Regions from separate parts of the Streptomyces sp. AM25 genome, predicted to be linked through region 3. Evidence: riboswitches for the same ligand, from Rfam matches in the RefSeq annotation. Region 3 holds a riboswitch; each other region holds the start of a gene.

Region 1 (7,040 bases), on a different contig from region 3:
GCGCGGGGGGTGGCGGCCACCTGCTTGCGGGTCGGCAACGACTCGCCGGTCAGGGCGGATTCGTCGACCTCCAGGTCGGTGGCGTCCAGCAGCCGGGCATCGGCCGGCACGACGTCGCCCGTGGCCAGCTCGATCAGATCGCCCGGTGCCAGCCGGGCGGCGTCCACGATCGTCGTCGTCCCCTTCCGGGCGCCGGTGACCCGCCGGGCCGTCTGCCGCTGCCCCACCGAGAGCCTTGCCAGGGCGTGCTCGGCACGCAGCCGCTGCACCCCGCCCACCACGGCGTTCATCCCCAACGCCCCGGTGACCAGCAGTGCGTCGACGCCGGAGCCGAGAACCGCGGACGCAGCCGCACCGACCGCGAGCACGGGCGTGAGCGGATCGTCGAGTTCCGCACGTACGGCCGTGCACAAGGACATCGTCATACGCGTCGGCGCGAACACCGGCAGCCGGGCCGCGGCATCCGCGCTCGCACGCAGCCTGGACAGCACGGTGGGAGTGGTACGAGGGGTACTCGCCAGCCGGGACAGCGCCTCGTCGGGATGCAGGGCGTGCCACGGTATGCGCGGTCCCGGGCGGGGCGTCTTGCGGCCGACGGTCCCGTACGCGGCCCGCCAGCCCGAGAACAGGGCCGCGCCGGCAGCGGCGTTGACGGGGCTGAGCCGGACCCCGGCCGGCAGGAGCACGCGCCGGGCCGGCGAGCCTCCCGTGACCACCAGGAGCCCGGACAGCGCCGCACCCGACTGGGCCAGGGTCCTGGAACGGCGGCTGACGGCCCGTGCGGCGGGAGCGGCTGCCAGCAGCCGCCACACCCCCTCCAGCCCGTTCAGCGCCAGGACGTCGGCACCCCAGACCACGGCGCTGCGCTCGTCGGTGACGGACACGGCGAGATCACCGGCCAGCAGGCCCGCGAGCACCTCGTGGCCCCCGGTGTCCTCGCGGCCGATGCGCGTGACGGTCACCACGACCCTGCCGTCCGCCTGCAGTTCGCGCACGACCTCGGCCAACGGCCGCTCGGGGGCGACGACGGTGTCCGCCAGCGACGCGAACTCGCCGAGTGAAGGATCGTCCACCATCACCACGCTCAGGCCGGCCCGGCGGGCCGCGTCCAGCACCGCCTCGGCAAGCGGGTCGAGCTCCCACCCGACCAGCACGGTGCCCACGCCCTCCCCGCCCGCGGACGCGACCATCCGACCGGAGTCGGCAGGCTCGTCGCCGGATGCCGAACGCAGACTCACGACAGGCTCGTCGACGTCACCTGCCACCTCCTCGGTGGCGCGGTGCAGCGCCGCGGTCGCCGCGTGCCAGAGCCGGTCGTGGTCCCACGACGACGCGCCGGGATCGACATCGAGGACCGTCCGCCGTGCGCCGCGCAGGGCGCCGGGGTGGAGGACCACGGTGTCCACGAGCTCCAGTTGACGCAGCCGCTCGACGCTGCGGACCAGCATGCCGCCCTGAGCCAGCGCACTGCCCAGGGCGGCGGTGAAGGCCGCCGGGCCGTAGCGCGCAGCCTTCGGCGATCCGGCCAGGACCGCTTCCGCGGCCCCCGCCGGGCTGCGGGTGAACACCAGCGTCGCGGCCGCGCCCACCAGGCTGCCGGTGACCGCGGTGTCCGCGTACTCCTCGCCCGGGGTCGGCCGCAGCGGCGGTCTGGACGCCCCGGCTCCGGACATGCTCGGCCGGTCCGGGACGCAGATGTCGTCGTGAGCGGCGTCGAAGGCGGCGGCCCGGGCCAGCGCCTCCGCCAACTGGCCCGCCCGCAGGGCTCCGTCCAGCACGAGCGCCGTCGGCGACTGCCCCAGACCGTGCGTGGCCGCATTGACCGCGGCCAGCACCAGGTCGGTCCCGTTCGCGCCGAGCCGGCGGCGCAGCACGCCACGCACCCGGGAGTCCTCCCGCAGCAGCGTCACCGCCGCGGTGACCAGCCGCGGGGACTTCTGCATCCGCAGCACCTGTGCCGCCACCGCCGTGGCGACACCCGCCGCATCACAGGCCAGGAGTACGGCCGCAGCGCGCACATCGGCGGTGCTCGCGGGATGGGGAGAGTAAGGTTTCTCCGTCTCGTCGGAGTGCTCCAGCCCGTACCGGGCGGCCAGTTCCGCCGTCCGGCGCTCGACCGCACCGACCACATCCTGCTCGGCCACCTGCACCACCAGCCGGGACAGACCGCCGTCCCAGTAGGCGAGGAGCACCTCGGGGTGCTCCAGCAACGCGGCCGCCACCTTCTCCGCGGCCTCCTCCAGCCGTGGCACGTGGGCGGCTTCGGGGTGCGGGCGCAAGGGCAATTGGAGCCTGCTCCCCGCACGCCAGCAACCGTCGCCGGGCACCAGCGCGTTACGGGCCACGCGGGCCACACGCACGGCCGTCGCCGATGCCTCGGCCGCCCCGCCTGCCGCGGCGCGCACACCGACCGACGCCAACTCGGCCGCTCCGCATATGAGTACGTCGGCCGACGGGACGAGACGGCCCGCGGCCCGGGCCGGAGCGCTGAGTGCCGAACCAAGACCGGCCACGGGTAAGCCGGCCAGCAAACGCAGAACCACTGTCCTACTCTCATGAGAAGTCCGCACCGGTTTGTGGCCACGGTGCGGAGAAGACATGCTGTGCCCGGAACGGCCGGGCAGCCGACGGCTACTGCCCGGCGGTCAGTCGGCCGCGGCGCCGCCGTCCTGCGGCTTCGGCTGCGTCAGCCACACCACCGCGGCGCCCGCCGCCGCCACCGGCCACTCGACGAGCCCCACCGCGCCCAGGATGCCGACGCCGGTGTACACCGCTGCCCGACGTGCCCGGGGAGACACCGAACCGACCACGTCCAACGCCCCGTTCGCAGCCCCCTTCACCAGGCCGGCACCGGGCACGCGGTCCATCACCGACAGCACCGCCCCCAGCGGCCCGGCCGGGCGCGACGAGGACGAGGGCTGTAAATCGGCGCTCTTGCTCATGAAATCTCCTGTTCCGGATGAGGGCACGGTTCCGGCGTGAACCTGTCCACCGGCGTTAACCTGCGCCATCTCCTGTTTTCCTAAACGTTCCTTGACAGCGACCGTGGATTTTCGTGATTCTCGATGTACGCAGCACCTCGTTGGGTGAGGCTTCTGCGCGGACACAGGCCACTGACCCCGAACGTCGAGAGACGCCCCGGGTCAGGACAGCTCACTCCGGATTAAGGGGTGCGCCCAAGTGGCTGCCCGGCCAATCTCGGCCGGGAATACGCCGTGCAGTGCTGAAGCCGTGACGAGAGAGGTGCCTTCCCGCGTCGCGGAGGCTCCTCGGCCCATGTCCGGCACCCGCGAGTGCCCAGGCCGCGAGGAGGTGAGGGGCTTGAGTCCCTGGCATAGTCCGGAGCCTGTTTCCGGCTCAACTCGCCCGTCATCGTCCACCCGTCGCCGACGCATCAACTGACCTTCGCGCACTGTCTCCTGCCCACAGACTGCCCGGGCATGCTGCGCGGCGGTTCCACGTGTCCGTCCGCGACCGGGTACGTCCTGCCCGGAGACTGCTGTGCGCATTCAACTGACGTGGCCGAACGCTGCCGCCACCGGCCTCACCCTCAGCTTCGTCCTGCCCGACTTCACCTCCGACTCGCTCCGCCCCGCCCTGCGCCGGGCTCTGGCCTACGCCGGTCCCGTCCTCGACGGCATGGCCGACGCCGCCGGTGCGGGCCTCCTCGCCCGCCTGATGCTCCCGCTGGCCGTCGACATCATGCAGCAGTCGCTGGAGAACCCGGTGCAGGGTTCGCGTTGCGGCCCCGCGGGGGTTGTGGCCTGACCGCGCGCACTCATTCGTCATGCTTCAGCGCGTACGCTTCGAGGCCCGTTTGCGTTCTTGATGGGGCAGCTTCTGACGAGTGGTGGGGAATGTGGGCCGGGGCAGGAGGGATGCCTTGGTCGCTCCTCGGGCGAGCTGCTCCTCGGTATCGGCGGGCAGCCGCGGCGGCGTGCGGGCGGTTCGGGTGAAGTCGAAGGCGGAGGTGAGGTCGCCGAACGTCCGCCTTCGCCAGGCGCTGATGTTGGGTTCTTCGACCTCGGTCCCGTGTGCTGCGGTCCAGCGTTCCAGGAAGCGCAGACAGGAGGTGTGGTCGAAGGCTTCGCCGGCAACCCGTCCGCCCACTGTCCAGGGCGAGATGATCAAAGCGGGTACGCGGAAGCCGCCGCCGATCGGCAGGCCTTCGACGAACTCGTCCGGTGTACCGGCCGGGGGTACGGGCGGGGGGACATGGTCGAAGAGGCCGCCGTTCTCGTCATAGCTGATGATGAGTGCGGTCTTGGCCCACACGTGAGGGTTCGAGGCGATCGCTTCGATCTTCTGCGCGATGAAATCCGCCCCTGCTGCCGGCAGGGCGTCGGGTTCCTCCGATGCGGCGGTGGAGGGAATGATCCAGGAGACAGCGGGCAACTGGTCGTTACGGGCGTCGTCTTCGAAGGCCCCGTCCGGCAGCCTGCGCATACCACGCTCGTACAGCGGGCTCCCGGGCTGCGCTTCCCTGAACGCCTTGAACCCGTTGAGGACACTGAACGACCCGTTGTCCTGCCCTTGGTAGACCTGCCAGCTGATTCCTGCTGCCTGCAGGCGTTCGGCGTAGGTGGTCCACTGGTAGAACGTCGGCGGGTAGTTGTTCGTGATCACCGGGCCGCCCCGGGTGCCGCCGGGGTCGATGGTGCCGGACATCCAGTACAGCCGGTTCGGCCACGTCGGCCCCATCACCGAGCAGTGGTAGTTGTCGCACACCGTGAATGCCTCGGCGAGCGCGAAATGGAAGGGAAGGTCCGCGCGGGTGTAGTAGCCCATCACATAAGGCGCGTTGGCCTTGTCGGCCTCACGGTGGGCGGGCATCCACTGGTCCATCTTCCCGCCGTTCCAGGCCTGGTGCTGTACTTCCCAGGCGTGGCTGGGCGACGAGATGGCCTGAGCGTTCGTCCTGTGCGTATCCAGCCGGAACGGCAGCAGATACCCCTGGGGGTTCGCCGTGTCCGGCTGGTGGAAGACACTGCGGCCGTTCGGCAGCTTGAGGACACTCGGGTCGTCAAAACCCTGTACGTCTCCGAGAGTGCCGAAATAGTGGTCGAACGACCGGTTCTCCTGCATCAGGAAAACGACGTGCTCCACATCTTTGAGCGAACCGCCCCGAGTGCGCCCCGCTGCGACGGCACGCCGTACACAGGACGGAAGAAACGACATCCACTCGCCGTCTGCAGCCACACCACGAGGAATCCTGAACCGACCCACTCCGTCTGTACTTCCTTCCCCGGTGGCCAACAGGCATGACGATGGCATAGAGCCGGGCCGCTTCGTGATTCTGTGACAGCTCCGGGAAAAGGAGGCACAGAGTCCCTGCGTGCACACGCTCTGCGTACAGCAGATCATCTGGATGTTGGCTCGTCCATCCCTCACATGGGTGTCGGCGGCTGTGAATTCGCCGTCCGGCAAGGAGGAGCGCGCATCTGACGGGCCTTCTGGGGTCGCACGGCCGACGGCTCACCGAACGGATTGCCGAGGCGCCGGATCGGTCCACCCGGTTCCGGATAAATCGACGTCGAGAAGTCCGAGGTTTTCCCCAGCCGAAAGTTTCGCCAAAAGTAGCCACGGCATGCAACTTTCGGACATGGCCGCAATGGGCGGGCACTTCCTAGCCTGGGAGCCCGATCAGGCATCCAAGGGATTGGAGCGGTCATGCGTAATTGGCGCAGCAGGCGGATTTGTGTGGCGGCCGTAGGAGCGATTGCGCTGGGAATGACGGGTTCTTCATTGGCGAGCGCGGACGGGCGGGTTTCCGGCGGGCAGCCGAAGGAGGGTGTCGTCGTGGAGGACCTCGCCCAAGGACGGCAGGACGACCCGGTGAAGGTCGAGGTGGACGGCCCTGCGCAAGTGAACTTCCGCAAGATCACCATTCCGCCGGGGGAGAGCACGGGGTGGCACTGTCACTACGGCAACCTGGTCGCCGTGGTGAAGCAGGGCGAGCTGACCCATGAGCTGAAGTCGGGCGGCACCCACACGTACAAGGCCGGGGAATCGGTGATCGAGGGCCGCGGCTACGTGCACCAGGGGCTCAACAAGGGCACCGAGGACGTCGTGCTCTGGGTCACCTATGTGACGCCCGAGGGCAAGCCCCTCGCCGAGACCGACCTGACGAAGTGCGATACGAACGCCAAGGGCCGGTGACGGCGCGGGCGTTCATATCAGCCGGGCATCGAGGGTGATGTTCCCGACCCCCGCCAGGGCCTGGCCGACGGGACAGTTCCGCTTGACCTGCTCGGCCAGGACGTCGAATTCGTCCTTCGGCAGCTCCGGGACGGAGGCGGTGACCGTCAGGGAGATCCCGGTTATTCCCGCGCCGGGCTCGAAGGTCACATCGGCCGTGGTCTCCACCCTCATGACGGTGTAGCCGCGTTCGGTCGCCTCGTGTGCGAACGCCATGGAATAGCAGGACGAATGGGCTGCGGCGATCAGTTCCTCCGGGCTGGTCGTGCCCTCCGGCTGTTCTGCACGTGCAGGCCAGGTCACGTCGTACGTGCCGATCCGGGAAGAATCGAGGGAGACGACTCCCCGGCCCTGGGTGAGATTGCCGTGCCAGCGGGTGGCTGCGGTGCGTACGGTCGCCATGGCGTCATCAGCTCCGATCCTGCAAGGGTGGGATCTGTCACCGCCAAACCTAGGGAGTCGGGCGGCGCATGGATATCACCTTTGGGACACTCCTGGTGACCAAGGTGGACAATGCCGCCCCACCGGTGTGGGGCGGCAACGCGTGCTCCTTTACTGGTTGTTGCTGTCCTTGGTCCAGTCGTTCCAGTCCATGTTCCAGGCGTTGAGACCGTTGTCGGGGCTTATGGTCTTGTCCGGGGAGTTCTTCACGATGACGACGTCCCCGATGAGCGAGTTCTCGTAGAACCAGGCACCGGGCGTGCTGCTGTCGTTGGCGCCCTTCACGTCCGACAGGCCTATGCAGCCGTGACTGGTGTTGCTGCTGCCGAAGACGCCGCTGCTCCAGTAGTTTCCGTGGATGAAGGTGCCGGAGGTGGACAGCCGCATGGCGTGCGGGACGT
Region 2 (7,040 bases), on a different contig from region 3:
GACGCCGCAGACGGCCATGATGTCGAGGATCGCGCCGGAGGTGATGTCGGGGAAGGCCACCGCGGCGGTCAGGATGATGGACAGCACGACCAGGACGGCGACGACCAGGGACGTGAAGGCGTTGGTCCAGCGGCCGTTGACCCAGGGGCCGAGGACGGCCTTGTCGTTGCAGAGCAGCAGCAGGAAGACCGTGGCGGAGGGCAGCAGCACGCCGGCCAGGGTCTGCACGCCGGTGGTGATCAGGCCGAGCGGCGAGCCGGGGATGATCACGATGACCGCGGCCGCCAGGATGACGCCGGCGAAGATCGCGTAGAAGCCCTTGGCGCCGCGCACCCCGCGGTGCAGGGAGTGCTTGAGGCCGAGCACGTCACCGAGGGCGTAGGCGGTGGACAGCGAGACGGCGGAGGCGCCGATGATCGAGGCGTCGAGCAGGGCGATGGCGAACAGGACACCGGCGAGCTTGCCCGCGTGGTCCTCCAGGCCCTTGGCGATGCCGGCCGCGTCGGTGAAGTTGCCGAAGTCCTTGGTGCCCATGAACGTGGCGGCGGTGAAGCCGATCATGGCGGCGGCGCCGACGATCACGACGATGATGCCGATCCACAGGTCGACCTTCTCGTACTTCATGAAGCGCGGGGTGATGCGCTTGTCGATGACGTACGACTGCTGGAAGAACAGCTGCCAGGGGGCGACGGTGGTGCCGACGATCGCGATGATCAGCAGCATGACGTCCGCGAGCTTGGAGTCGTGCGGCATGCCCGGGACGACGAAGTCGTGGGCCATGGTCCCGGTGCTCGGGTGGATCATGAAGTAGATCGGGATGAGCAGCAGCGAGCCCGCGCACAGCACGATGGCGGTGCGCTCGAAGCGCCGGAACGAGCCGGTGGTCGCGGCCGCGATCACGACGGCCGCCGCCACCAGCACGCTCACCGTCTTGGGCAGTCCGAGGTAGCCGACGGCAAGTGTGACACCGATGAACTCGGTAACGATCGTCAGGGCGTTGAGCAGAAACAGGTCGATGACGGAGAACGCGCCCCAGAACTTGCCGAACCGCTCCAGGATCAGCCGCGCGTGGCCGACGCCGGTGACGGCGCCGAGGCGCAGCACCATCTCCTGGTTGACGTAGAGGACGGGGACGAGCAGCAGCAGCGTCCACAGCAGGCTGGTGCCGTAGTTCTGACCGGCGTTGCCGTAGGTGTCGAAAGCGCCGGCGTCGTTGTCGCCGACCATCACGATCAGGCCGGGGCCGACAATCGCGAGGAGCGTCTTGAGCTTGGCGGAAAGCCCCTTGCGAGGAGCGGTGTCGTCGAGCTTGATGGTGCCGAGGGCACCACGGATGTCACCGACGTGCGCGTCGTCGAGAACGGCGGCGCGCGGCGCCGGTGCCGGCGTGGGGTTGATGATCGTGTCGGTCATGACGGGCCTCCCTTGCCCCCGATGGGGGAGGTAGCGGGGCACGCAGCAGCGATCCTCCCTGCGAGCGCGCAGCACAGCACCCCGGCACGGCAGTTGGCCGTACGGGTGGCAGTGCAGGGCGCAGAAGTGCGCGCAGGAAAGGTTGTTACCGCGTACCGGAGGTCAGCGAGGACGTGCGGATACGGGGCCGACTGTGGCCCGGACTACTGCAACTGCAGCCATCCATGTCTCTCGCCTCCTCCCGGCCGGGGCGCACGCGGGCGCCGGACGACACGGCAAGGAGCGGACCGGTTCCATGACCGGTTCACCCCAACTCGTCAGAGCTTTGGCACTCCACGGCGTATTCCCCGCAGGGCGGGGCAGCCACTTGGGGTCACCCCTTAGGCCGGGGAGACCTGTCCTGACCCTGGGCGTCTCTCGACGTCGTGGGGTCAGTGGCCTGTGTCCGTGAAGACGCCTCACCGAACGAGGTGCCTGATGCTTTTCGAACGCTCAGAAGCATAGCCCCTTACTTGCGCATGAACGCAACTACTTGACACAAGCTTGACCCTGTGGCCAAGAATGCGGGCCGCTCCCCGGGGGAAGGAGCGGCCCGTATCGCCCGTCTGTCCGCTTATGCGACGGTGAGCACGACCTTGCCGGCGACCCGGCCCGTGTCGCCCAACTCGTGCCCCTTGGCGGCCTGGTCGAGCGGGAACGCGGCCTCGACCACGGCCCGGAGCCGGCCGTCGGCGGCCCGGTCGGCGATGGCCTGCATGCCCGCCTGGTCGGCCTCGACGAGGAGCGGGCGGACCCGGACGCCCAGGGCGGCGGCCTGCGCGTCGATGTCCTCGGGGAGCGAGGTGAGGGCGATGGACACCAACTGGCCGCCGGGCTTGAGGGTCTTGAGGGAACGGGCGGCCGTCTCGCCGCCGATGGTGTCGAGGACCACGTCCACCGGGCCGATCGCGGTGAAGTCCTCGGTCCGGTAGTCGATCGGCTCGTCGACGCCGAGCTCGCGCAGCAGCGCGTGCTTGGGCGCGCTGGCCGTGCCGATCACGTACGCGCCGCGCTCCTTGGCGATCTGCACGGCGAGGTGGCCGACCCCGCCCGCCGCGGCGTGGATCAGCACGCGCTGCCCGGGGCGGACGTCCGCGGTGTCCACCAGGGCCTGCCAGGCGGTCAGGGCGGCGAGCGGGAGCGCGCCCGCCTGCACGTGGTCGACGTTCGCCGGCTTGCGCACCAGCGCCCGGGCCGGAACGACCACGTACTCGGCGAAGGAGCCCACCCCGTGCGGGTAGGGCAGCATGCCGAACACCTCGTCGCCGGCCTCGTGCAGCGTGACGCCCATGCCGACGGCCTCGACGACGCCGGAGACGTCCCAGCCGAGCACCATCGGGAGGCGGTCGAGGAAGCCGCGGCCCTGGCGGTGCTTCCAGTCGGTCGGGTTCATCCCCGCCGCGCGGACGCGGACGAGCACCTGGGAGGGGCCGGGCACCGGCTTCTCGACGACGGTCTCGCGCACGGCCTCGGGGCCGCCGTAGGTGTTCTGGCTCATTGCTCTCATCGTGGTCATGTCCCCAGAGTGCGGGTAACACCACCTGCGAAAACAGTGGCCCGAAGGTCATGGTGTGCAAGAATCGGGCCATGCATCGTGTAGTGGTCCTGGCCCTGGACGGGGTCATTCCGTTCGAGCTCAGCCTGGCGTCCCGGTTCTTCGGAACGGCCACCGGGCCGGACGGGCAGCCGCTCTACGAGGTGGTCACCTGCTCCGTGGACGGCCGGCCGGTCCGCACCGAGGCGGACTTCACCATCGCCGTCGGGCACGACGCGTCGGTGCTGGCGGAGGCGGACACCGTGGTGATCCCCGCCTCGGAGAAGTTCGTCCGCGTCACCGGCCCGGACGACCTGCCGCCGCGCACCGCCGCGGCCCTCGCGCTGATCGGGCCGGAGACCCGGATCGTGGGCATCTGCGTCGCCACCTTCGTCCTGGCCGCGGCAGGTCTCCTCGACGACAGCCCCGCGGCCACGCACTGGCGCCACACCGCCCGCTTCCGGCAGCTGTACCCGCGGGTGCGGCTCGCGCCCGACGTCCTCTTCGCGGGCGCGGGCCGGGTGCTGACCTCGGCCGGCGCCGCGTCGGGCATCGACCTGCTCCTGCACGTGATCCGGCGCGACCACGGCAGCGGCGTCGCCAACCAGGTGGCCCGGTACTGCGTCGTCCCCCCGCAGCGCGAGGGAGGGCAGGCGCAGTACGTGGAACGGCCCGTGCCGCAGAGCCCGGACGCCGGGACGTCCCCGACCCGCGCATGGGCCCTCGACCGGCTGCACGAGCCGCTCGGCCTGGACGACCTGGCCCGGCACGCGGGCATGAGCCGCCGCACGTTCACCCGGCGCTTCCGGGCCGAGGTGGGCCTGAGCCCCGGGCAGTGGATCGTCCAGCAGCGCGTCGACCTGGCCCGGCACCTGCTGGAGAGCAGCGACCTGCCGGTGAGCCGGATCGCCGAGCGCGCGGGCTTCGGCACGGACGTGTCCCTGCGGCAGCACCTGCACGCTGCGCTTGGCGTTTCGCCGGGTACGTATCGGCGTACGTTCCGGGAGTGAGGGCGCCCCGTCAGGGGCGCGGGGCTGTTCACATGTACGGCTCCGCCGCGCGGGCGCGAGCCGCCACGACGCACCCGCAGTCGATGCCCCCGGGACTTCACCCCGGACCCTTGGGACGCTGCGTCGGCTGCGGGCCGTCGGTGGCTGGTCGCGCAGTTCCCCGCGCCCCTTCCGGGGCCCCGGTTCACCCACACGCGCACCGGTAATCCCTGGCGTGCAAACTCCCCGGGATTTCGAAGATCGAAGTATTGCCCGGTGCAATACTCCGGCCATGTCTGCGACCGGACTGTATGACAAGCGCCGCGGACTGCGGCTCGGCGACTTCACCGTTCGTCCACGAATGCTGCTGATCACGGCCTGGGCCCTCCCGATCGGGGCGGCCGGGGCGGTGGCCGCACTGGCTCTCCTGCGGCTGATCGGCCTGATCACCAACCTCGTCTTCCGGCAGCGCGCCGACACCTCGCTCACCGCCCCGGCCCAGGCGCACCCCGCCTGGTGGCTCGTGCTGGCCGCCCCCGTGCTGGGCGGGCTGCTCATCGGGGTGATGGCGCGGTACGGCTCGGAGAAGATACGCGGGCACGGCATGCCCGAGGCCATCGAGGCGATCCTGACCCGCGGCAGCGTCGTCGCCCCGCGCCTGGCCCTGCTCAAGCCGGTCTCCGCCGCCGTCAGCATCGGCACCGGCGGCCCGTTCGGCGCCGAGGGGCCGATCATCATGACCGGCGGCGCCATCGGCTCCCTGCTCGCCCAGGTGCGGCACCTGACCGCCGCCGAGCGCAAGACGCTGCTCGTGGCCGGGGCCGCCGCCGGCATGGCCGCCACCTTCAACTCGCCGATGGCCGCCGTGCTGTTGGCGGTCGAACTGCTGCTCTTCGAATGGCGGCCGCGGAGCTTCGTGCCGGTCGTCGCCTCCGTCGCCGTGGCGACCGTCGTCCGCGGCTTCCTCCTCGGGACCGCCCCGCTCTTCCCCTTCGCCGGCTCCACGCTCCGCCTGACCCCGCTGGCCGACCTGCTCGCCGTGGTCAGCGGGCTGACCGGCGGCGCCCTGGCCGTCGCCGTGACCTGGCTGGTCTACCGCGCCGAGGACGCCTTCGCCAGGCTGCCGTTCCACTGGATGTGGTGGCCCGCGATCGGCGGCCTGGCCATCGGCGCCGGAGGCCTCGTCGAACCGCGTGCGCTCGGCGTGGGGTACGACGTGATCCGCCAACTGCTCGCCGGCCGGGCCACGCTCTCCCTCATCCTCGGCGTGCTCGTCGTCAAGACCGCGATCTGGGCGCTCTCCCTGGGCTCCGGCACCTCGGGCGGGGTGCTCGCGCCCGTCTTCATGATCGGCGGGGCGCTGGGGGCCTGGGAGGGCATGGCCTTCCCGCCGGTCGCCCCCGGCTTCTGGGCGATGCTCGGCCTCGCGGCGGTCGTCGGCGGGGTGATGCGCTCGCCTTTGACGGGCGTGGTGTTCACCGTCGAGCTCACCCGCGCGTGGGACGCCGCACCGGCCCTGCTGATATCCGCCACCTCGGCCTACGCGCTGTCCGCGCTGGTGCTCAAGCGCTCGGTCCTCACCGAGAAGATCGCCCGGCGCGGACTGCACCTCACCCGCGAGTACGCCACCGACCCGCTGGAGGCGCACTTCGTCCACGAGGCCATGCGCCCGGAGCCCGCGCCCTCCGGAGCAGACCCCGAAAACCCTGCCGCGGCACACCCGTTCGTCGTCCACGGCGACCACACCCTCCACCACGTCGCCTGCCTGTTCGCGGAGCACGGACTGACCAGCGCCCCCGTCGTCGACCGCGACACCAGGCACCCGCTCGGCGTCATCACCCTCGGCGACCTGCTGCACGCCCGCCGGCACCGGCTCGCCGAGGAGCACCACCGCGAGCGCATCCTCCTGCGCAAACCCCGTGGCAGCAGCACCGGCTGACCCTCCGGAAACGTCCGTCCGGCACCGGCCGCTCGTACGCGTGTACGTACCAATAATTGCAAAGCGCAAGAAAAACTTCCTATAGCTACCCTCAACTCCACCAAATCGCCCTTAGCAAAGCGGGGTTACCGCGGGATCGTGGATCCGGAACGGAGCGCACCACGGGCCGCACGGAGGCCCGGATCCGTCACGCAGAAGGAGTGAGGTGCGTGGCTCTTCGTCGGGCACACGTGAAGGCGGAGAAGGCGGCCGCAGCCGCCGAGGAACAACTGCTGCGGCTGGGGCGGTCGCTGCGGCCGGCGGACACGACCCCCGATCTGCGGGCCGTCTTCCGCACGGACCAGGACGTCAACGACGCCCCCTACCGGGAGCGTTGGGCCCACGACAAGGTGGTGCGGTCCACCCACGGGGTGAACTGCACCGGGTCCTGCTCCTGGAAGGTGTACGTCAAGGACGGCCTGATCACCTGGGAGACGCAGCAGACGGACTACCCGTCCGTCGGGCCGGACCGGCCGGAGTACGAACCGCGCGGCTGCCCCCGCGGCGCGTCGTTCTCCTGGTACACCTACTCGCCCACGCGGGTGCGCCACCCGCACGCGCGCGGCGTCCTGCTGGAGATGTACCGCGAGGCGCGGGAGCGGCTCGGCGACCCGGTGGCCGCCTGGGCCGAGATCACCTCCGACCCGCGGCGGCGCCGCCGCTACCAGGCGGCCCGGGGCAAGGGCGGCCTGGTGCGGGTGGGCTGGGACGAGGCCCTGGAGATCGCGGCGGCGGCGCACGTCCACACCCTCGCCGCCCACGGCCCCGACCGCATCGCGGGGTTCTCGCCGATCCCCGCGATGTCGATGGCCTCCCACGCGGTGGGGGCCCGCTTCATGGCGCTGATCGGCGCCCCCATGCTGTCGTTCTACGACTGGTACGCGGACCTGCCCATCGCCTCGCCCCAGGTGTTCGGCGACCAGACCGACGTACCGGAGTCGGGCGACTGGTGGGACGCCGCGTACCTGATGCTGTGGGGCTCGAACGTCCCGGTCACCCGCACCCCGGACGCGCACTGGATGGCCGAGGCCCGCTACCGGGGCCAGAAGGTGGTCGTGGTCTCGCCGGACTACGCGGACGCCACCAA
Region 3 (7,040 bases):
GCCGTATCGGCCGGTGCCCGCTATGGCCGTACCGGCGGACGAGACCTGCCGCACCCCGGCGCCGCGCTAGGAGGACCGGGATGCCTCGTCGAGGATGTACTCGATGAGGGGCAGGAGTTCGGTGACGAGGCCGCGTGCGGTGTCCATGTCGAGGAGCGGCAGGTTGATGACCAGCCTGTCACCGGCGAGGCAGCTGGTGCCGCGCGAGGTGGCCAGCGCCATCACGCTGTGGGCCCGCCCGTAGGCCCTCACCGCCTCGGCGATGCCCGGCACAGGCCGGCAGTCCTCCAGGAGCGTCATGCCCTCCGGCACGATGTCGCCCGGCCGTGCCCCCACGCGGCCGAGCGTGATGATCAGGTCGAAGCCCAGGACGTCCAGGTTCTTCACCTGCACCCGGGTGTCGGCCTGTTCGATGTAGCAGCCGGCGGTGAACCCGGCCTTCTCCAGGATTTCGGCGACCGGCAGACTGAACGCTTCCTCGTAGCCGTCCTCGATCCGGTCATGATCGATGACGAAGATCGCTGCGCGACGCCGGGGTCTCGTGGGCATGCGGGCAACCGTAGATCCGGAGCATGAGCTTCGGGAGAGGGCGTGCTCCCGGGCAGGGCGCACCACCCCGGGGCCCGGGGGCAGAACGATGTCCCGTCGGGCTCTGGCTCCGGTGGTGAGCGCGACACCGGGCGAGGATTCGGCCGGTAGCTGCTCAGCGGGGCAGGCAGCCGTTGGGAGGCATCCTTCGTGTCCATGCCGCACCAAAAGGCGTTGAGCATATCGTCAGTTCGCCCAACGGAAGGCCGACAAAGGCCCGTTGCGGCGGAGGCCCTGCCCAAGGAGGTTCAGTGCCCGTACGAGCAAGATGGCTGATAGGTGTGGCACTCGCGCTGTGCGCGGATGCGCTCGGTGTCGGCTGGGGTCCATTGACGCCGGCATCCGCCGGGCAGGATGCAGGCGTCAGCGTTGTGCAAGCGGTTCGTGAGGAAACCCGGCTGTCCTCCGGCCTGTTGGATTCCCTGCCCCCGCCGGGCCCCGCGCGGATGCGCGAGGAGGAGACGTACTGGACAGCCCAGCGCATGGCCAACGCGGCCCCTCTCGGCCTGGCGGGCATTCTTCGCCTGGCCAAGGCCCCGTCGCCCGCTGCCTGGCAACCTGCCCGCACTCATGCGGCTCCCCGCATGGCCCAGCACTTCGAGGGGTTACCCATGGTGGGAACCTTCTTCTTCGACGGCAGTCCACTCGGCCGCGGGGCCACGTACTGCACGGGCAGCGTGGTGCACAGCAGCGGTCACGGTCTCGTCCTGACGGCCGGGCACTGCGCCATCGGCCTCACGCGCGCCAAGCACGCGATCTTCGTGCCCGACTACCGTTTCGGCTCCTCCTCCGCCGCGCAGCCCTACGGGATCTACCCGGTGACCCGCATCTTCGTGGATCCGCGGTACCGGACCAACACCAAACAAGCAGCATCGGACCTGGACCTGGCCTTCGTCCAGGTCGCCGCGAACGGCAAGCACAGGACGGCCGAAGCCGCCGTCGGGGCTCTGACGTTCACCCGGACCCCGGGCTACGACAACCGCGTCACGGTGATCGGATATCCCGGCTCCTCCACGGTCAACCGGGGCCACAAGGCGGTGCACTGCGACGTCACCACCAGCCGGCTGCCGGGCTTCCGGCAGATGCAGATGACGTGCGGAGGCTTCTACGGAGGCGTCTCCGGAGGCCCGTGGATCACCGGCTACAACCCCGCCACACGGACCGGAAAGGTCATCGGGAACGTGGGCGGCTACAACGGCGGCGGGAACGACGCCAACGACGACAGCATCAGCTACTCGCCCCTCTACGGCAAGGACGCGCAGGACCTGTACGACGACGCCACCGCAGGCCGCACCGTCCGCCGCCCGCACCCCTACAACGCCGGCGCCGGCAACGCCCGCACAGCATGACGAATCCGCCCGCGCCGAACCAGCGGCACGGGCGGATTCCCTCACGGTAAGACGGTACCGAACCGCCCCCGTCCTGCGTATCAATGCCACCTTGACCCAAGTCACCTGCAGGCACAGCACCTTGCCTCCGCCCCTGATATCTCCTCGCCGACCTGGCGCGCCGGCACAGGAACGCGCCGCCACCCCTCCCCCGGCGCCACGTTGAACACCTGCAATTCCCCTGGGAACAGAAGTAGTTGTGGCCAAGCACCCCTGAGCCAAGCGGTATGTGCCCTAGCATCCGGCCATGCGCTACAGGTCTGCAATGACACTCGCCATGCTCGCCGCGCTGGCCGCTGTATCAGGTTGTGCCTCTGATGACACACCGGATCACAACAGCCTAGGCTCCACACGGCCCTCGTCCTCAGCGGCCGCGAGCGCGTCGGGGCGCGCGAATGGCTGGACCGTCCACCGCATGCGCAGCGCTCGGCCCTTCCGTCATCAGCCGGGCGTCTCGCACACCCCTCCGCCGACCGCGTCCAACGCCCGGGTGGGCGCGGTGTTCAGCCACGACGGCAGCGGTGACCACTTCTGCACCGGGAGTGTCGTGGACAGTCCCGGCAAGTCCGTGGTGATCACTGCGGCACACTGCCTCCACGCGGGGAAGGGCGGCGGCTACAAGACGGACCTGGCATTCGTCCCCGGCTACCGTGACGGCCAGACGCCCAACGGGATTTGGACGGTCGGGAAGATGGTCGTCGACGATCACTGGATGCAGTCGTCCGACCCGGACTATGACGTGGGGTTCGTCGTCACCGACAAGCTCAACGGCAAGCGGATCGCCGAGGTGCTGGGCGCCAACCGCTTCGGCTACAACGCCGGCTACGGCAACCGGGTGCAGATCACGGGCTATCCGGACAGTGGGCAGGACCCCATCTCGTGTGCCAACAAGACGGTGCAGTTCCAGCCGGACCAGATGAAAGTGGACTGCACCGGCTACAGCAGCGGGACCAGCGGGAGCCCCTGGCTCGCCCACTTCGACAGCAATACCCACACCGGCCAGGTCATCGGTGTCATCGGTGGCTACCAGACCGGCGGCGACACCGATGACACCTCCTACAGCCCCTACTTCAACGACGCCATCAAGTCCCTGTACGACAAGGCTGTCAGCCAGGAGAGCTAGCGTCCGCACACCACTTGCCAGCCCCTTCCACGGCAGCGGGACCGCCAGGCCCAGCATCTCCGTCCCAGGCGCCATGAAGGAGCAGCCGCCCGGCAGTAACCCGGGCGGAGGCTCCTGAGGCGACATCTTGGCCTCGGGAGCCTCCACCCGTCGCCACACGGTGCAGCAGGGGCAACGACGGCCGTTCGCGACCGCACCTCGCGCCCGACGGAACTATCAGTTCCCGGTAGCCAGTTGGGCGATCCTGACGATGACCAGGACGACCGCCACGACCAGGTAGCCACGCAGGGTGATCAGGCCTGCCTTGCGCAGCGGTGAGAACTTCGGGCGTTGGAGGGTGGACAGGTCAGGCGTGCGCCAGAGCATCCGATCGGTCTCCATCAAGACCCGGAAGCGTTCGAGCGGCGTGGTGACGACCATCCCGCCTCGCTCCGCCGCGCGGAGCCGTGCGGCAGCTTCTGCTGCGGCGATTCGGGAGGCCTGGCGTGAGCGCAGGGCGACGAGGGTTCCGCCGACGAGGCCGAGGGCAGTCCCGGCGGCGAAGCCGGTCTCCAGTTGCGTGGTGGTCAGGCCGGGGAAGAACGTGGCCGCGGTCAGCGCCAGCGACAGCAGTACCAGGCACCAGACGATGACACCCGCGACGACGTTCTGCCGGACGCTGTTCACCCAGGGGCCCAGCACGGGGCGGTCGTTGCAGAGCAGGACCAGGAAGACGGTCGCCGAGGGGAGCAGCACCCCTGCCAGGGCCTGTACTCCCTGGGTGATCAGGCCCTGGATGTGGTCGTCGGAGACGAGGGTGATGGTGGCGGCGATGCCGATCAGGAATGCGTAGCCGATATAGAACAGCGGTGCCTCGGAGATCTTCCAGTGCAGTGAGTGCCGCCTTTTGAAGGTGTCTCCGAGGGAGTAGGTGGTGGCAAGTCCCACGGCGTTGGCGCCGATGAGGGCGGCGTCCAGCAGCACGGTCGCGAACAGGGCGCCCAGCGCCGGTCCGCCGTGCTTGCGCAGCCCGTCCGCCACCCCCGCGGCATCACTGAACTGCCCCGCCAGATCGGTGCCGTGGAACACGAAAGCCGATGTCGCCATGATCGCCACTGCTCCGGCCATGACGACGGCGATGCCGATCCACAGGTCGGCGCGCTCGTAGCGGATCCAGCGCGGGGTGATCCGTTTGTCGACCACGTTGGACTGCTGGAAGAACAGCTGCCAGGGGGCCACCGTGGTGCCGACGATGGCGACGATGACCAGCAGGAGTGTCGAGTCGAGCCCGCCCGGGAACTGCGGGATGAGCCCCTGCGCGGTCGTGCCGGCCTTGGGGTGGGCCATGAGCGCCATGGGGAACATCACCACGTTCACCGCGATGAGGAGGAAGAGGAACCTCTCCCAGCGCCGGAAGGACCCGCCGGCCACCACGGCGAACAGCAGCACCGCGGCCAGCGGCACCGCAACGTAGTTCGGTATCCCGAAGTAGCCGAGCGCCTGTGAGACTCCGATGAACTCCGTCACGATCGTCAGCGCGTTGACCAGGAACAGATCGCCGACACTGAACGAGCCCCAGAACTTCCCGAACCGCTCGAAGATCAGCCGCGCGTGCCCGACCCCGGAGACCGCACCCAGCCGGACCACCATCTCCTGGTTGACATAGAGCACCGGAATCAGCAGCACCAGCGTCCACATCAGCTTCATGCCGTAGTTCTGGCCGGCCTGGGCGTACGTCGCCACGCCGCCCGCGTCGTTGTCACCGACCATCACGATCAGCCCCGGCCCCATGATCACCAGCAGGGTCCGCAGCCGTTGCCCCCAGGAGCCCCGCCGGCCGGTGTCGTGCCGGCCGATCGTGCCCAGCGCACCGACGATGTCCCCGGTGTGGGCACTGTCCAGGACAGCCGTGTTGCCCGGGGCAGCACTCTGCTCCCTTCCAGGATCCGGCCCGGGGTCCGGACGCACGGTGCCGTAGTACATGTCACTACCTCCCAGAACTGCGAACGGGCGCACTCGGGCAGACCCGTATGAAGACGTGGCGAAATGCCGCCGTATGAAGGCAGGCGAAATGCGCGTGACGACACGGCGGACGACAGCCGGACCGGAGCACGGATAGACCGATGCCTATCGGAATGCCGAATTCACGCCATGTGCACGTGCGTTACACGCAATAAGCGGGCTCAGAAGAGCACCGTGGTGCGCCCGGAACGAGAGCGACACCACCTATCACCGTCAGGACTCACCCTGACCACCCCCAATCCAGCACCCGCCGACCACCCCGGAGCACGGGGAAGCCGGCCTTCCCTGGACGGCACCCTCCACGTAAGAGCTTCGGCACTGCACGGCGTATCCCCACCCGACGGGCGGGAAGCCACTTGGGGTCACCCCTTAAGCCGAGGAGACCTGTCCTGATCCTGGGCGTCTCTCGACGTCGTCGGGTCAGTGGCCTATATCCGCACAGACGCCTCACCGAACGAGGTGCCTTATTTCAGCCACTGCGGACGCTACCTCACTCGCGCCGACGCGCAAGTGAACGCGCTCCCAAGAACTCACCATGAAATTAGAGAAGTTGTGGATTCCCTGTGATCGGGCAACGGCTAGCCGCCTGCAGCGTGACGGGACGACGTCCATGGCCGCGCGTGTCCGACAGCGGTGGCCGAGAGAAAACACCTCAGCTCCGCTGCCCATCTCATAGCCCGGCGCAGCCCATTGAGCCGCGGCATGAGAGTGCCGCACCGCCCGGGGCGGTGCATCGGAACCGAGAAAGGCAGGATCGTTTCAGCCGCGCTCAGGCCCTTCCGCACGCCGATCGGAGCCAGATTCCTGTGCCACGCCGAGGACCGGCCCGTACCACAACTGCCTGCCCCGGCCAACGGATTGCACCCCACGAAGAGCGCATCCTTTACGCCACACGGCGCGAAACGAATTCCACGCAACCGTGCGATGCAGTTGTTCGATTGCGGGAACGGTGATGGCCCCGCAAGCATCGTGGGCCTGCCGGCATCCCGGTACTCCCGGAGATACGGCTGATGCGCACAGGCCTCTTCTCCCGCCGTACGGCCTCGTCGTCACCGTTGTTCTGGCCGTGGGGATCTCGGGAGTTCCAGCCGGCTTCGTTCCACCTCCGGCACAATCTCATCCGAGAGGAAAACATCATGCGTTCATCCCTGCGTATGGCTGCGATAGTCCCGTTGGCAGCCTCCGGGCTCCTGGTGGGATTCACCGCACCGGCCAACGCCCAGACGCCCGCCGCCACCACCGTCAACAGCTCCGCCGCACTCAACAGCGACGGAACGATCACGGTGACCGGGACCTACACCTGCGCCCTGGCGCCCGCCTCCAACTCCTCCCCGACCGTGGCCGTCCAGGCCTCCGACGGCAAGAACGTCTCCGGCCAGGCCTCACAGTCCGAAAACGCCTCCACCTGCCCCGGAACCTCCCAGCCGTACAGCATCAACATCGCGCCGACCGGCGGAAGCTGGACCAACGGCGACCGCATCCAGGTCACGGTGAACTTCACCAACCAGGGATCCTCCGAGACCGAACAGGCCACCGCCACGGCCACCGTCTGCACGCCGGGAGCGCCCGGGCAGGGCCACGGGCGCCCGGGGCGGCACGAGCACCGGGGCCACGCGCCGCACGGTCACGGCCACGGCCATCGGGGCCAGCCGTCGCACGGGCATGGGAACCACGCACCCCACGGGCACGAGGGTCACACGTCGCACGGACACCGGCGGTAGTACCCACGCCATGCCCTGGCAGGTACACCGCCTGCACCACGCATAAGTAGGGACCTCTTCACCTAAGTGTGGCCCGCCCCCACTCGATCTGAGGGCGGGCCACACCCTGCCAAAGTACCGCCGACAGCACACCCCCGGCACCCGACCGGACACGTTTCAGCCCGACGAGGGCACGGTCAACCACCCTCGCATCGGGGCAGCTTCGGAGCAGACGATCCT

Evidence for each region. A riboswitch is a leader RNA that binds a small molecule or an ion and turns the genes downstream of it on or off. The one in region 3 is predicted to bind magnesium.
Region 1: another riboswitch for magnesium. It lies ahead of ACLHRZ_RS17840 (hypothetical protein); the one in region 3 lies ahead of ACLHRZ_RS19050 (NRAMP family divalent metal transporter).
Region 2: another riboswitch for magnesium. It lies ahead of ACLHRZ_RS13250 (NRAMP family divalent metal transporter); the one in region 3 lies ahead of ACLHRZ_RS19050 (NRAMP family divalent metal transporter).

The regions. Positions count from the first base shown of each region.
Region 1 is NZ_JBKIWN010000012.1:92,895-99,934, forward strand. It holds gene ACLHRZ_RS17830 (cation-translocating P-type ATPase) at 1-2,600, opposite strand, end outside; gene ACLHRZ_RS17835 (hypothetical protein) at 2,646-2,942, opposite strand; M-box (ykoK) riboswitch at 3,072-3,250, shown strand; gene ACLHRZ_RS17840 (hypothetical protein) at 3,502-3,768, shown strand; gene ACLHRZ_RS17845 (alkaline phosphatase family protein) at 3,793-5,178, opposite strand; gene ACLHRZ_RS17850 (cupin domain-containing protein) at 5,731-6,159, shown strand; gene ACLHRZ_RS17855 (OsmC family peroxiredoxin) at 6,172-6,600, opposite strand; gene ACLHRZ_RS17860 (L,D-transpeptidase) at 6,751-7,040, opposite strand, start outside.
Region 2 is NZ_JBKIWN010000009.1:123,602-130,641, reverse strand. It holds gene ACLHRZ_RS13250 (NRAMP family divalent metal transporter) at 1-1,413, opposite strand, end outside; M-box (ykoK) riboswitch at 1,715-1,890, opposite strand; gene ACLHRZ_RS13245 (NADP-dependent oxidoreductase) at 2,027-2,959, opposite strand; gene ACLHRZ_RS13240 (GlxA family transcriptional regulator) at 3,040-3,996, shown strand; gene ACLHRZ_RS13235 (chloride channel protein) at 4,268-5,914, shown strand; gene ACLHRZ_RS13230 (nitrate reductase subunit alpha) at 6,124-7,040, shown strand, end outside.
Region 3 is NZ_JBKIWN010000013.1:164,992-172,031, forward strand. It holds gene ACLHRZ_RS19030 (hypothetical protein) at 1-70, shown strand, start outside; gene ACLHRZ_RS19035 (hypothetical protein) at 67-549, opposite strand; gene ACLHRZ_RS19040 (trypsin-like serine peptidase) at 840-1,937, shown strand; gene ACLHRZ_RS19045 (trypsin-like serine peptidase) at 2,392-3,099, shown strand; gene ACLHRZ_RS19050 (NRAMP family divalent metal transporter) at 3,316-5,061, opposite strand; M-box (ykoK) riboswitch at 5,390-5,566, opposite strand; gene ACLHRZ_RS19055 (hypothetical protein) at 6,255-6,821, shown strand.